One region of the Streptomyces sp. NPDC006261 genome, then DNA from elsewhere that is predicted to be linked to it. Evidence: riboswitches for the same ligand, from Rfam matches in the RefSeq annotation. Region 1 holds a riboswitch; each other region holds the start of a gene.
What was found. A riboswitch is a leader RNA that binds a small molecule or an ion and turns the genes downstream of it on or off. The one in region 1 is predicted to bind cobalamin.
Positions count from the first base shown of each region.

Region 1 (4,641 bases):
ACGGTGAGTCTGCGGTCGTTGGGCAGGGGGCGTCCGGGTGCCGCCTTGAGGGCGGCGTCGCTGGCGTACCGGCCGGCCGCGACCGCTGCCGCACCGGCGCCGAGGATCGTGGTGACGGCCGTTGCCGTCGCAGTTGCCGGGCGCACCGCTTCAGTGTGCTGGGGCGGTCGGCGAGCTGCCAGTGGGCGGGGGCCGTCCGGTGCGGCGGGGCGGGGCGCACCGGGTCAGCCGGACTGCCCGTACCCCTTGAGCGCCTCGGTCACCTCAGCCAGCTGGGCCTCGCTGAGCAGAGCCGGAGTGCGGCCCGGCAGCGCGCTGGCGGTGAGCCAGAGACGGCAGAGCCACTCGAGCTGGGCGGTGCGCTCGTAGGCCTGGTCGAGGGTGGAGCCGTAGGTGACGGTGCCGTGGTTGGCGAGCAGGCAGCCGGTGCGGCCGCGGAGAGCGGTCAGCATGGCACCGGCCAGCTGCGGGGTGCCGTAGCGGGCGTAGGGGGCGGTGCGGACGGGGCCACCGAGGATGGCGGCCGCGTAGTGGACGAGCGGCACCTCGGTGACGAGGGTGGAGACGGCGGTGGCGTGCACGGCGTGGGTGTGGACCACGGCGGCGGCGTCGGTCTCCCCGTAGACCGCGAGGTGGAGGGGGAGTTCGCTGGTCGGCTTCAGCTCCCCGAGGACCTGGCGGCCGTCCAGCTCGACCCCGACCGCGTCCGCAGGTCCGAGCCGGTCGTAGGGCACCCCGCTGGGGGTCACCAGGACCAGGTCTCCGACGCGGGCCGACACATTGCCGGAGGTGCCGACGACCAGGCCGTCGGCGGCGCTGCGGCGGGCGGTGGCGACCACCTCCCGCCAGGCCCGGACGACGGATTCCGGCTGCTGCTCGCTCATGGGGCGAGCGTAGGGTCGGGGGCTGGAAACCGGAACGTCATCCCCCACGTGACCGGGATCTCTTCCGGGGCCGGATGTGTCCGTCTAAAACTTCGCCAACGAGGAGTAAAGGGCAGACCAGCCGGTGCCCCACGGGCATACGGCAACCCCTCCCGCACACAAACGGAATCACCGCACTCCGATTCGGGTCACCACAGCGCCCCGCCCAGTTCATCTTCCGTTCACCCAGGTTGCCTACGGTCCACGTGCCACTGACGTCGAACGATTGCCTGGGTAAATGGAACACATCACGCTGCTGCTCGCGATTGTGGTCGTGACAGCTCTCGTGTTCGATTTCACGAACGGTTTCCACGACACCGCCAACGCGATGGCTACCACCATCTCGACCGGCGCACTGAAGCCCAAGACAGCGGTGGCCATGTCCGCCGTTCTCAACCTCATCGGCGCGTTCCTGTCAGTGGAGGTCGCCAAGACGATCTCCGGCGGGATCGTCAACGAGAACGGCCTCAGAACCGAGGTCATCTTCGCGGCGCTCGTCGGCGCCATCCTGTGGAATCTGCTGACCTGGCTGGTCGGCCTGCCCTCCAGCTCCTCCCACGCCCTGTTCGGCGGTCTGATCGGCGCGGCGGTCATGTCGGCCGGCTGGTCCTCGATCAACGGCGGCACCGTCGTCACCAAGGTGCTGCTCCCCGCGATCGCCGCCCCGCTGGTCGCCGGTCTCGCCGCGATGCTGGCCACGAGGCTGACGTACCGGATCAACCGGAACGTCACCGACCCGAACCAGCTCAAGTCGACGGCCAAGGGCTACCGGGCCGGTCAGATCGCCTCGGCCGGTCTCGTCTCGCTCGCCCACGGCACCAACGACGCCCAGAAGACGATGGGCATCATCACCCTGGCCCTGGTCACCGGCGGCGTTCTCGCCCCCGGCTCCAATCCGCCGATGTGGGTCATCGTCTCCGCAGGTGTCGCCATCGCGCTCGGCACCTACCTCGGTGGCTGGCGCATCATCCGCACCATGGGCAGCGGCCTGACCGACCTGAAGCCGCCGCAGGGCTTCGCGGCCCAGACCAGTGCCGCGACCGTCATCCTGGCCTCGTCGCACCTCGGTTTCTCGCTCTCCACCACCCAGTCCTGCTCGGGTGCCGTGATGGGCGCGGGCCTCGGCCGCAAGGGCGGCGTGGTCCGCTGGTCCACCGCCACCCGGATGTTCGTCGCCTGGGGTCTGACGCTCCCTGCCGCCGGTCTGGTCGGCGCGGGTGCCGAGTTCCTCACCAAGCAGGGCCCGTGGGGCATCACCACCACCGCGATCCTGCTGGTCGGCGGCTCCTTCGCCATCTGGCTTGCCTCGCGCCGCCAGCCGGTGGACCACACCAACGTCAACGACACCGCGGCCACGGACGACGAGCCCCGGGGTGTCGTCACCACGGCCATCGCCGCGGTCCAGCCGCCGCCCATCGGTACCCACCCCACCGACCTCATGACCACCATCCCGGCCCCGGCCGCAGCGCCCGACGACACGGCGCGGCCCTCGGCCACGGTGTAAGGACAGATCCGTATGAAAATCGACTGGGCAGCTCTCGCCTCCGTCTTCGGTGTCAGTCTCGTGGTCACCGTCGCGCTGGTCGGCCTCTTCACCGTGGGCATCGTGGCCCTCTCCAAGCTGTCGGCCCCGGCCGGCGGCAGCGCCTCCGGCGGGTCGGCCGCGCTCGCGCGCACCGGCGCGTACGCCTGCTTCGCGGCCTGCGTGGCGGCGGTCGCGTACGGGATCTATCTGATCGTCGCCTGACCGCACCGACGCTTCCTCTCGGGCCGGACACACCACCGTGTGTCCGGCCCGATGTGCGTCTGCGCACACTGGAGCTCCGCAGGTCAACAGCGAGTTGACGCCCGTTCTCGCAGCGTGGTGGACTGCCGGAGCCATTTACGGCGACAGAAGAGGAAGCCGGTGTGAATCCGGCGCGGTCCCGCCACTGTCACCGGGGAGCACTCCCCCACACCGGATGTCACGGCCCTCGGTACGCGGGCTGGAAGGCCGGGGGAACTGCGGATCCGGAAGCCAGGAGACTCTTGTCGCCGGTCACGTCGAACCAGGGCGCGGACCCTGAGTGAGGACATAAGCCATGCCCGGCCGCCGTGTACCGCATCCTGTGCCCCTTCCTGCCGGAACGCCTCTGCCCGCGGCGGGCTGACCGTGCGTGCCGATCGTGTCTTCGCGTACGGCGCCATCGCCGGGCTGATCGCCGACGCGGCTCTCGGCGACCCTCGCCGGGGGCATCCCGTAGCCGGTTTCGGCCGGGCCGCCGCGCGGGTGGAGTTGCTGCTGTGGCGGGACGACCGAGGCCGGGGAGCGCTGCACACCCTGCTGTGCGCCGGAGGCGCCGTGGGGGCCGCCGCGCTGGCCGCCCGTGCCGTACGGGACCGTCCCGCGCTCACCGTCGCGCTGACCGCCGCCGCCACGTGGTCGGTCGTCGGCGGTACGTCGCTGGGCCGGGAGGCCCGCGCCGTCGGAGGGGCGCTGGCCGCCGGGGACCTGGAGGTGGCCAGGGAGCGGCTGCCGCGTCTGTGCGGGCGCGATCCGCACTCCCTGGACGGACCGCAGATCGCCCGTGCCGTCGTGGAATCGGTCGCGGAGAACACCTCGGACGCCGTCGTGGGCGCGCTCGTGTGGGGCGCGATCGGCGGGGTGCCGGGGCTCGTCGGCTTCCGGGCCGTGAACACCCTCGACGCGATGGTCGGCCACAGGTCGCCCCGCTACCGCCGTTACGGCTGGGCCTCGGCCCGCCTGGACGACCTCGCGGGGTGGCCCGGTGCCCGGCTGACGGCCGCACTGGCCGTGGTGGGCGGCGGGCGGCCCTCGGAGGCCGTGCGCGCCTGGAAGGCGGACGCGGGGCGTCACCCGAGCCCGAACGCGGGACCGGTGGAGGCCGCGTTCGCGGGGGCGCTCGGCGTACGGCTCGGCGGCACGCTGGCGTACGCGGGGCGCGTCGAGCACCGGCCGGTCCTGAACGGGGAGTCGGGCCGGGAGGTCCGGAGTTCCGACATCGAGCGCGCGGTGCGGTTGTCGCGCCGGGTGAGCGTGCTGGCCCTCGGCGTGTGTGTGGTGGGCCGGACGGTCGTGGGGCGCGTGGTCACGGGACGGTCGTCGACAGGACAGAAACGGGGACGGGCATGAGTGGCGGGCTGCTGGTCGCGGGGACCACATCGGACGCGGGCAAGAGCGTCGTCACGGCCGGCATCTGCCGCTGGCTGGTGCGCCGGGGCGTGAAGGTCGCGCCCTTCAAGGCGCAGAACATGTCCCTCAACTCCTTCGTGACCCGCGAGGGCGCGGAGATCGGGCGCGCCCAGGCCATGCAGGCGCAGGCCGCCCGGGTGGAGCCGACCGCGCTGATGAACCCGGTCCTGCTGAAGCCGGGCAGCGACCGCTCCAGCCAGGTCGTCCTGATGGGGAAGCCGGTGGGCGAGATGAGCGCCCGGGGTTACCACGGGGGGCGTCAGGAGGCGCTGCTCGGGACGGTCTCCGACTGCCTGGAGCAGCTGCGGTCGGCCTATGACGCGGTGATCTGTGAGGGGGCGGGCTCCCCCGCGGAAATCAACCTGCGGCGTACGGACATCGTGAACATGGGGATCGCGCGGGCGGCCCGCTTTCCCGTTCTCGTGGTCGGGGACATCGACCGCGGCGGGGTCTTCGCCTCGTTCTTCGGGACCACGGCGCTGCTCAGCGCGGAGGACCAGTCGCTGGTCGCGGGCTATCTGGTGA
Region 1 covers NZ_JBEXSI010000054.1:26,254-30,894, forward strand. Annotated here, with positions in the region: gene ABZ154_RS28080 (hypothetical protein) at 1-146, opposite strand, end outside; gene ABZ154_RS28085 (class II aldolase/adducin family protein) at 225-884, opposite strand; gene ABZ154_RS28090 (inorganic phosphate transporter) at 1,162-2,427, shown strand; gene ABZ154_RS28095 (hypothetical protein) at 2,440-2,670, shown strand; cobalamin riboswitch at 2,818-2,951, shown strand; gene ABZ154_RS28100 (cobalamin biosynthesis protein) at 3,076-4,056, shown strand; gene ABZ154_RS28105 (cobyric acid synthase) at 4,053-4,641, shown strand, end outside.

Region 2 (4,641 bases), on a different contig from region 1:
GCGCGACGATGCGGAGGTCGGCTCCCTGGTGGGTGGCCAGGAGCAGGCGCAGGAAGGTTGAGTCGCCGAAGGTGATGTTGCCGGCGTCCAGGATCATCCCGCCGTGGGCGTGCACGGCTTCCCTGATCCGCGCTTCCAGCGGGGCCAGGGTGTCTTCGTCGAAGTCACCCTGCGGGGCAATCACCGGAAGCGGGCCCTGCGCGCCGGGCTGCGGCTGATGAGTCGTCATCAAGGGAGTATCCCCAAACGATCATGACACCGCCATGGTGAGTCTCACGTCCAAGGCGAACCGCTGCCGGCCGTATGCGCGTGAGCATCCCTCAGCTCGGGCCTTCCGTTCCGTCCTCATGGCAGTGCTGGGGAAGGCATGGCGGGGAACCTGCAAGCTCGTCGTCGTGAACGACGGGGCCGGCCATCCGCTCACGAACCCGGACAGGCAGACGCGCGGGTCTGCGTCTCAAGGACTTCCCCCGCGCTTCTTCGGTATGGTCCGGCGGGGCAGGGTAGGCGGGGGGCATGAGCCCTGCGGATGGAGATCCGACCGACCCCCAGTCCGCCGACGCCTCGGATGACCCCGGAGGGGACACCTGTCGGCCGGACTCGGCGGCACATGCCCGCAGCGAAGTGGAATTCGCCCTCCACCCCTTGCTCTGTGCCCCCGACGCCCACTTCCGCGCAGCACACCAGGGCGGAGTGGACGACGCCTTACTGGTCGCCTCGGAACTGACTTCCGACGCTCTGACACGCAGCCCGCCCGGATCCTCCTGCCAACTCACCTGCACACTCGGCCGGTACGAGGTAACGATCAGCGTCACCGGCCCCTACGAGACGGCAGCCCGGCCGCAGCCGCTGTTGTCCCCGTCAGAACTGCGCCCCGGAGCCAGCCGGCTGGAGGAACTGAGGCGGCGCATCGTGCGTCAGATCGCCCGCATCCAGATCACCCGGCGGACAGGCGGAGTAGGGACCATCACCGCGACCATTCCGCTCACCGGCCCCGCAACCTGAGCAGCAGGAACCGGACTCGGTGCCTGCGGGGATAGTCCCCGCGGCCGGTCGGCGACGCCCCGGCCGCGCCGACGGTGCCGGTCGTGCTGCCCGCTCCGCATCCCCTCATCGCCCCGCCCCGCACCCGTCGGCATGGAACTCGGCTGCGCCCACCCCATGAGCCCGCTCAAGCTCGCCGACCTCATCGGTCTGGACACGGTCGCCGCCATCGCGCCCAGTCGCTGTATGAGCAGTTCAAGGAGCCGCTGTACGTACCGCCGCCGCTGTTGCTCCAGCGGATGGTCGAGGCCGGGATGCTCGGACGGAAGACCGGCCGGGGGTTCCACACATACGACCGGGGGCTGAGGGGCCCGGGCTCCTGTGGAGGCGGGCGTGGAGCGAGGACTGAGGAACCGCTCCGCGCTCCGCCGCGTTTCCGTTCCCGGCGCTACCGGGGCTTGGGCGGGTGTCTCATCTCACCGTCCGGCATGTGACCGGTGTTGGCCCGGAGCCGAGCTCGGCGCCTAGGGTGGCGGGTGCAGCTGGTTCGCCCTGTCCTCCAGGCAGGCGCGTCGTAAGAGGGAACCCGGTGGGAATCCGGGACTGCCCCGCAGCGGTGAGCGGGAACGACCGCCGTCATACGCACTGGACCCGACAGACGGGTCTGGGAAGCGACGGCCAGTAGGTGTCTGCCCCCGGCAGACGTGCCCGCGAGTCCGAAGACCTGCCACTGCCCGTGCGTGAGCGCACGGTGATCTCGGTGACCTCGTGGGCGGGTCGGCGTACATATCAGGCAGGCACACGCGACGACACTGCGGCGTGGTCCGCCCGGTGTGCCATCCCTTCGCGTCCTACGAGTCGTCCCGGGTCTTTCGGAGAGACACTCGCGAAGGAGAGTTCCGTGACAGCCAAGTCCGCAGCCGCGGCCGCCAGGGCCACCGTGTACGGCTACCCCCGCCAAGGCCAGAACCGTGAACTGAAGAAGGCCATCGAGGGCTACTGGAAGGGCCGGGTCACCGCCGACGCCCTCAAGGAGACGGCCGCCGGCCTGCGCCGCACCAACTGGCAGAAGCTCGCCGACACCGGCATCCACGAGGTGCCCACCGGAGACGTCTCGTATTACGACCACGTCCTGGACACCACCGTCATGGTCGGCGCCATCCCGACCCGCCACCGCACCGCTGTCGATGCCAGCCCGCTCGACGGCTACTTCGCCATGGCCCGCGGCACCCAGGACGTCGCGCCGCTGGAGATGACCAAATGGTTCGACACCAACTACCACTACCTGGTCCCCGAACTCGGCCCCGACACCGCCTTCTCCGCCGACTCGGCCAAGCAGGTCGCCGAGCTGAAGGAAGCCCTCGCGCTCGGCCTCACCGCGCGCCCCGTGCTGGTCGGCCCGGTTACCTACCTGCTGCTGGCCAAGTCCGCCCCCGGTGTCGCCGCGGACTTCGAGCCGCTGACACTGCTCGACCGGCTGCTGCCGGTATACGCCGAGGTACTGGCCGACCTGCGGGCCGCCGGTGCCGAGTGGGTCCAGCTGGATGAGCCCGCCCTCGTCCAGGACCGCACCCCGGCCGAGCTGAACGCCGCAGCCCGCGCCTACCGCGACCTCGGCACGCTCACCGACCGGCCCAAGCTCCTGGTCGCCTCCTACTTCGACCGGCTCGGCGACGCCCTCCCTGTCCTGGCCAAGGCACCGATCGACGGACTGGCCCTTGACTTCACCGGCGCCGGTGCCGCCAACCTCGACGACCTCGCCGCCGCCGGCGGCATGCCCGGCAAGCGGCTCGTTGCCGGAGTCGTCGACGGCCGCAACGTGTGGATCAACGACATGGAGAAGTCGCTGTCGACACTCGGCACCCTGCTCGGCCTCGCCGACCGGGTGGACGTGGCTGCCTCCTGCTCCCTGCTGCACGTCCCCCTGGACGCGACGGCGGAACGCGAGATGGACCCGCAGGTCGCCCGCTGGCTGGCCTTCGCCCGCCAGAAGACGGCTGAGGTCGTCACCCTCGCCCGCGGTCTCACCGAGGGCACCGACACCATCGCGGCCGAGCTCGCCGTGAACCGCGCCGACTTGGCCTCCCGGGCCGGATCCGCCCTCACCCACAACCCGGCGGTACGCGCCCGCGCCGCGGCCGTCACTGACGCCGACGGCCGCCGCTCGCAGCCGTACCCGCAGCGAGCGACCGCCCAGCACGCCCACCTGCGCCTGCCCCTGCTGCCGACCACCACCATCGGCTCCTTCCCACAGACCACCGAGCTGCGCACCGCCCGCGCCGACCTGCGCGCCGGCCGCATCGACACCGCCGGATACGAGCGGCGCATCGAGACCGAGATCCGCGAAGTCATCTCCTTCCAGGAGAAGACCGGCATCGACGTCCTCGTCCATGGCGAGCCCGAGCGCAACGACATGGTCCAGTACTTCGCCGAGCAGCTCACCGGCTACCTTGCCACCCAGCACGGCTGGGTCCAGTCCTACGGCACCCGCTACGTCCGCCCGCCTATCCTCGCCGGCGACATCTCCCGCCCCGAGCCGATGACCATCCGCTGGACCACATACGCCCAGTCCCTGACCGACCGGCCGGTCAAGGGCATGCTCACCGGCCCGGTCACCATGCTCGCCTGGTCCTTCGTCCGCGACGACCAGCCGCTCGCCAACACCGCACGCCAAGTCGCTCTCGCCCTGCGCGACGAAGTGAACGACCTGGAGACGGCCGGTACTTCGGTGATCCAGGTGGACGAACCCGCCCTGCGTGAGACCCTGCCGTTGCGCGCCGCCGACCGCCCCGCCTACCTGGCCTGGGCCACCGAGGCGTTCCGTCTCACCACCAGTGACGTGCGGCCCGACACCCAGATCCACACCCACATGTGCTACGCCGAGTTCGGCGACATCGTCCAGGCGATCGACGACCTCGACGCCGACGTCATCAGTCTGGAGGCAGCCCGCTCCCACATGCAGGTCGCCCGCGAACTGTCCGCTCACGGCTACCCGCGCGAGGCCGGCCCCGGCGTCTACGACATCCACTCCCCGCGCGTCCCGAGCACCCACGAGGCGGCCGCCCTGCTCCGCAAGGGGCTGGAGGCCATCCCGCCGGAGAGGCTGTGGGTCAACCCCGACTGCGGCCTGAAGACCCGCGGCTGGCCCGAGGTCCGCGCATCCCTCGAGAACCTGGTCGCTGCGGCTCGGAAGGTGCGCTCCTCCCTGCCGCCCAACATCTCCTGAGCGCGACACATCCACGGCGTCCTGTGTCACGGCGAGCTTGCCGTGACACAGGGCGCCCGTCCGGTCAGCCGCTGTGCGCGAAGCCCTTGCCCTTGCGGTCCAGGGGTCGGCGGGCAGGGAGAGGAAGCGGGAGCGCAGGGCGTCCCAGGCGGCGAGGCGGTCGAAGTCGGGTGTGTCGCGGATGCCCTGGCGGGGGACTGTAAAACGTTCGGCTCTGTCTCACATTCGGTGGTGACGGTGAGTCATGACGGCGGTGGACAGACTCTCGGCCACAGAACCGCAGGCCTGCACTCCCGCACAGCTGTGGACACGGGGCCAGATGGGCCGAGTTGTACGGGGTCCGCTTCACCGAGCCCGGGGTGGGCAAGTACCTCAAGCGGTGGTGCCTCGCGGGCAATGGCTCCCGGCGCGTCGACCCCCACCGCCAGGCC
Region 2 covers NZ_JBEXSI010000047.1:43,945-48,585, forward strand. Annotated here, with positions in the region: gene ABZ154_RS26495 (STAS domain-containing protein) at 1-229, opposite strand, end outside; gene ABZ154_RS26500 (hypothetical protein) at 517-1,005, shown strand; partial or broken gene ABZ154_RS26505 (3-hydroxyacyl-CoA dehydrogenase family protein) at 1,135-1,346, shown strand; cobalamin riboswitch at 1,528-1,714, shown strand; gene metE (5-methyltetrahydropteroyltriglutamate--homocysteine S-methyltransferase) at 1,886-4,210, shown strand.
Region 2: it holds a riboswitch for cobalamin, as region 1 does, so the genes downstream of both, metE (5-methyltetrahydropteroyltriglutamate--homocysteine S-methyltransferase) here and ABZ154_RS28100 (cobalamin biosynthesis protein) in region 1, are expected to answer to the same signal.

Region 3 (4,641 bases), on a different contig from region 1:
GCGACGACCTGGCCGACGGTGAGCTCGAACCCGGCGTGGCCGTCCTGCGGGACGGTGGCGATGCGCTGGGCGCGGGCCTTCACGGGGAGTGCGGCGAGGTCGTCGCCGTCGAGGAGGACGCGGCCGTGGGTGGGGCGCAGGGTGCCGTAGACGCAGCGCAGGAGCGTGGTCTTGCCGCTGCCGTTGGGGCCGACCAGGCCGACGGTCTCGCCGTCGGCGGCCGTGAGGTCGACGGCGTCGACGAGGTGGCGGCCTTCGCCGATGCCGTACGAGAGGCCCTCGGTGCGCAGGGTGGTCACGGGCGGGCTCCCTCGGGAAGTGACAGCCTCATGCGGGTGCTCCCTCGGGGCGGCGGCGCAGCATCCACAGGAAGAACGGGCCCCCGGTCAGCGCCGTGAGCACGCCCACCGGGATGTCCTGCGGGGCCGCGAGCGTCCGGGCGGCCAGGTCGGCGAGTACCAGGAACACCGCCCCGCCGAGCGCCACGACCGGGAGCAGCGCGCGGTGCGAGGCGCCGACCGCCATCCGGGCCATGTGCGGGACCATCAGGCCGACGAAGCCGATCGCCCCGCTGTACGCGACGAGCGCCCCGGTCATCAGCGAGGCGAGGACGAAGACGGCGGCCCGGAAGCGGGCGGTGTCCAGGCCGAGGACGGTCGCGCCCTCCTCCCCCACCAGGAGCAGGTCGAGCGGGCGGGCCAGGGTGAGGAGTACGGCCGTACCGGCGACCAGGGTGACCGTGGGGAGCGCGAGCATGTCCCAGCGGGCCGCGCCGAGGCCGCCGAGGGTCCAGTAGAGGACTTCCTGGAGGTGGTCGGCGCGGGCGGAGGTGACCAGGATCAGGCTGGTGAAGGCGGAGAGTATGTAGGAGACGGCGACCCCGGCGAGGACGAGCCGGTTGGTGGTGAGGCCTCCCCCGCCGCGCGCCAGGGTGTAGACGAGCAGCAGCGAGAGCAGGGCGCCGGCGAAGGCGGCGGCGGGGATCGTGACGGTGGTGGCGAGGGTGGCGCCGATGCCGAGGACGATCACCAGGACCGCGCCGGTGGAGGCGCCGGAGGAGACGCCGAGGAGGAACGGGTCGGCCAGCTGGTTGCGTACTAGGGCCTGGAGGACGGTGCCGATGACGGCGAGTCCGGCGCCGACGACGATGCCGAGCAGGACCCGGGGCAGCCGGACGTCCAGGACGATCGTGCGGAAGGGGCTCGCGTCCGCCCGGCCGGTCAGGATGTCGATCACCTGGCCGGGCGGGATGCGGACGGAGCCGAGGGCGAGGGCGGCGACCACGGCGGCTGCGAGGAGGCCGGCGAGGACGCCGACGACCAGGGTGTAGCGCAGCAGCCGCCGCGGTGCGGGGGTGCGGCAGGTCACGAGGTGGTGGCCGCCGGGTGGAGCTGGGCCGCGAGTTTCCCGACGGCGGCGGGGACGCGGACGCCGAGGACCGCGTCGGAGAGCGGCATGACCGCGAAGCGCTTGTTCTTGATGGCGGGGACGTCGGCGAGGGCCGGGTCGGTGAGGAGGCGCTTCTTCTTCTGTTCGACGGTGGTGGCGCCGTAGTCGTAGATCACGATCGCCTCGGGCCTGCGGGCGACGACGTTCTCCCAGGAGGCGTCCCCGAAGGACTTGTCGAGGTCGGCGAAGATGTTGGTGCCGCCGGCCCGCTCGATCAGCTCGTTGCCGATGCCCTTGCCGCCCGCGGTGAACGCGGTCTTGTCGCCGCTGTCGTAGACGAAGACGGGGAGCGGCTTCAGGTCCGCCAGCTTCTCGGCGGTCGCCGCGTTGTCGGCCTTCGCCTGCTTGATCCAGGCCTCGGCGCGGTCGGGGACGCCGAAGGTGCGGCCGACCTCGCGGATCTCCTCGTAGAGGGTCTCCATCGGGGTGTCGGTCTTGGCGCAGCTCTCGGTGTTGAGCCGGGTCCCGATGCCGGACTTCTCGAACGCCTCGCGGCTGCGGCCGTCGCCCGCGGTGAAGGCGCTGCTGTAGCCGCCGTAGACGAAGTCGGGGCCGGTGGCGAGGACCTGCTCGTAGGAGGGGTACTCCTTGGCGATGACCGGGACGGACGCGTAGTCCTTCGCGTACTTCGGCAGGACCTTGTCGTCGAGGTAGGCGGTGCCGGCGAGGGACTCGGTCAGGCCCAGTTCCAGCATGATCTCGGTGACGTGCTGGTTCATGGTGACCACGCGCTTCGGCGGGGCCTTGTACGTGGTGGTGACACCGCAGTTGGTGACGGTGTACGGGAAGCCGTCGCTCTTCGCCGTGGCGCCGTTCCCGGTGCCGGCGTTGTCGCCGTCCGGGGTGGAGCAGGCGGTGAGGGCGAGCGGGAGCAGCACGGCGGCGGCTATGAGCGCGGGGGTGCGCCAGGACATGGCGGGGCCTCTCCGGGGGATTTCCGCGTCCCCTGGTCGATGCGAGAAGGCAGCGGGCCAGTTCCTGGCTTCCGGGCGCGCCCTCCGGTACGGAGTCGTCCGCTGGGGAGTCGTCCGTACGGGAGGGGGCCCGGTCACAGTGGCGGGACCGTGCCGGATTCGCACCGGCTTCCTGGTTCCTGCTGCCCTGTGGTCGGGTCTCGGGTGCAGTGTGCCAGACCCGTGCGGCGGCTACGCGGGCCCGGGGGAATCGGCAGGCCTCAGTACGCCTCGACGACCTGCACGTCCTCCTCGGTGATCTCGCCGTCCACGATCCGGTACGAGCGGAACTGGAAGGGGCCGGCGCCGTCGGTGTCGGCGGTGGAGACCAGGACGTAGTGGGCGCCGGGCTCGTTGGCGTACGTCACGTCGGTGCGGGAGGGGTAGGCCTCGGTCGCCGTGTGCGAGTGGTAGATGACCACGGGCTCCTCGTCGCGGTCGTCCATGTCGCGGTAGAGCTTGAGGAGGTCGCCGGAGTCGAACTCGTAGAACGTGGGCGAGCGGGCGGCGTTGAGCATCGGGATGAAGCGCTCGGGGCGCCCCGTTCCGGCCGGGCCCGCCACCACGCCGCACGCCTCGTCGGGGTGGTCGGCGCGGGAGTGGGCGACGATCTGGTCGTGGAGCGCCTGGGTGATGGTCAGCATGGCGCCAGGATAGGCATGCGGGCCCTCGCGTACCGGTGGGTGGTACGGGAGGGACCGCATGGTGGACACCGGGGGCCACGGGGGGATGGTCCGGGGCGGTCGGATCCGAGCCTCCGCCGAGCGAACGGAGTACGCCCGGGGGGGCGGCGCGGAACGACTACGGCATCAGTGTCTCGACGAGCGTTTCCTGCAGCGCGCCGAGCCAGAGATAGGCCATCACCATGGGCTTGCGCGGGTCGCTGTCGGGGAGCCGGTAGAGCGAGGCCTCCTCACCCTCGCCCTCGTCGGAGACCTCCAGCCGGGTGCCGATGGTCAGGCGCAGGTCGTTGAGCGAGCCGAGCCAGGCGCGGCACTCCTCGGCGGTGAGGGTGAGTACGGCTCCGCCGCCCCCGGCGGGCGACAGCGCGTCCAGCGTCCGGACGACGGCGAGGGCGTCCTCGCGCTTGCGGGAGCGCAGGTCGGTCTCGGTGAAGCGGCGGAACTCGGCGGACAGCTCCCGCAGCTCCTCCTGCGACCTGCCCTCGGGGGTGGGCCCGTCGGGACCCCCGTACGCGTCGGGGAAGAGCCGGGCCAGGGCCGGGTCCGAGGGCGGCTTGCTGGGCCCCTCGGCGAAGAGCGCGGCGAGCGGGTCCTCGCCGTCGGCGGGCGTGTCGCCCGGGCCGATCAGTTCGAGCAGCTGCACGGCGAGGGAGCGCAGGATCGAGATCTCGACCTCGTCGAGCGCGACGGCCGCGCCGCCGCCCGGGGTGGCCTCGAAGTGGCCGGCCATGGATTCTCCGATGGTGGGTCGAAACGGGGCAGGGGGTGCGTACGGCGGCGAGGACGCTAGTTGCGGTCCTGGGTGAGGGTGGCCCACAGCCCGTAGCCGTGCATGGCCTGGACGTCGCGCTCCATCTCCTCGCGGCTCCCGCTGGAGACGACGGCGCGGCCCTTCTGGTGCACGTCGAGCATGAGTTTGTGCGCCTTGTCCTTGGAGTAGCCGAAGTAGGCCTGGAAGACATAGGTCACATAACTCATGAGATTGACCGGGTCGTTGTGGACGAGCGTCACCCACGGGACGTCCGGCTCGGGGACCGCGAAGGTCTCCTCGGCCGAATCAGGACGTTCGATCTCTACGGGGGTAGCAACGCTCACCTGTCCCATGCTGCCACCCGAGCGGCCCGGGCGCACAAACCGGCCCCACATCTCGTCACTTTGACGAATAGGGGGTAGCATCCCAGCCATGAACTCAGCGGACCTCGGGCGACGGGTCGGCGTTCCGTCGACCGCGCTCTTCACCGACCAGTACGAGCTGACCATGGTGCAGGCGGCCCTCAAGGCGGGCACCGCCGGCCGGCACTCCGTCTTCGAGGCGTTCACCCGCAGACTGCCCGAGGGGCGGCGGTACGGGGTCGTCGCGGGCACCGGCCGGGTGCTGGACGCGGTGGAGAACTTCCACTTCGACGACGAGATCATCGGCTTCCTGCGCCAGCAGGACATCGTCGACGAGCCGACCCTCGAATGGCTGGCGGGCTACCGCTTCAGCGGCGACATCTGGGGCTACCCGGAGGGCGAGGTGTACTTCCCGGGCTCGCCGATCCTGAGGGTGGAGAGTT
Region 3 covers NZ_JBEXSI010000005.1:54,553-59,193, forward strand. Annotated here, with positions in the region: gene ABZ154_RS04430 (ABC transporter ATP-binding protein) at 1-299, opposite strand, end outside; gene ABZ154_RS04435 (iron ABC transporter permease) at 328-1,368, opposite strand; gene ABZ154_RS04440 (ABC transporter substrate-binding protein) at 1,365-2,363, opposite strand; cobalamin riboswitch at 2,422-2,541, opposite strand; gene ABZ154_RS04445 (M67 family metallopeptidase) at 2,624-3,046, opposite strand; gene ABZ154_RS04450 (DUF2017 domain-containing protein) at 3,204-3,815, opposite strand; gene clpS (ATP-dependent Clp protease adapter ClpS) at 3,872-4,189, opposite strand; gene ABZ154_RS04460 (nicotinate phosphoribosyltransferase) at 4,269-4,641, shown strand, end outside.
Region 3: it holds a riboswitch for cobalamin, as region 1 does, so the genes downstream of both, ABZ154_RS04440 (ABC transporter substrate-binding protein) here and ABZ154_RS28100 (cobalamin biosynthesis protein) in region 1, are expected to answer to the same signal.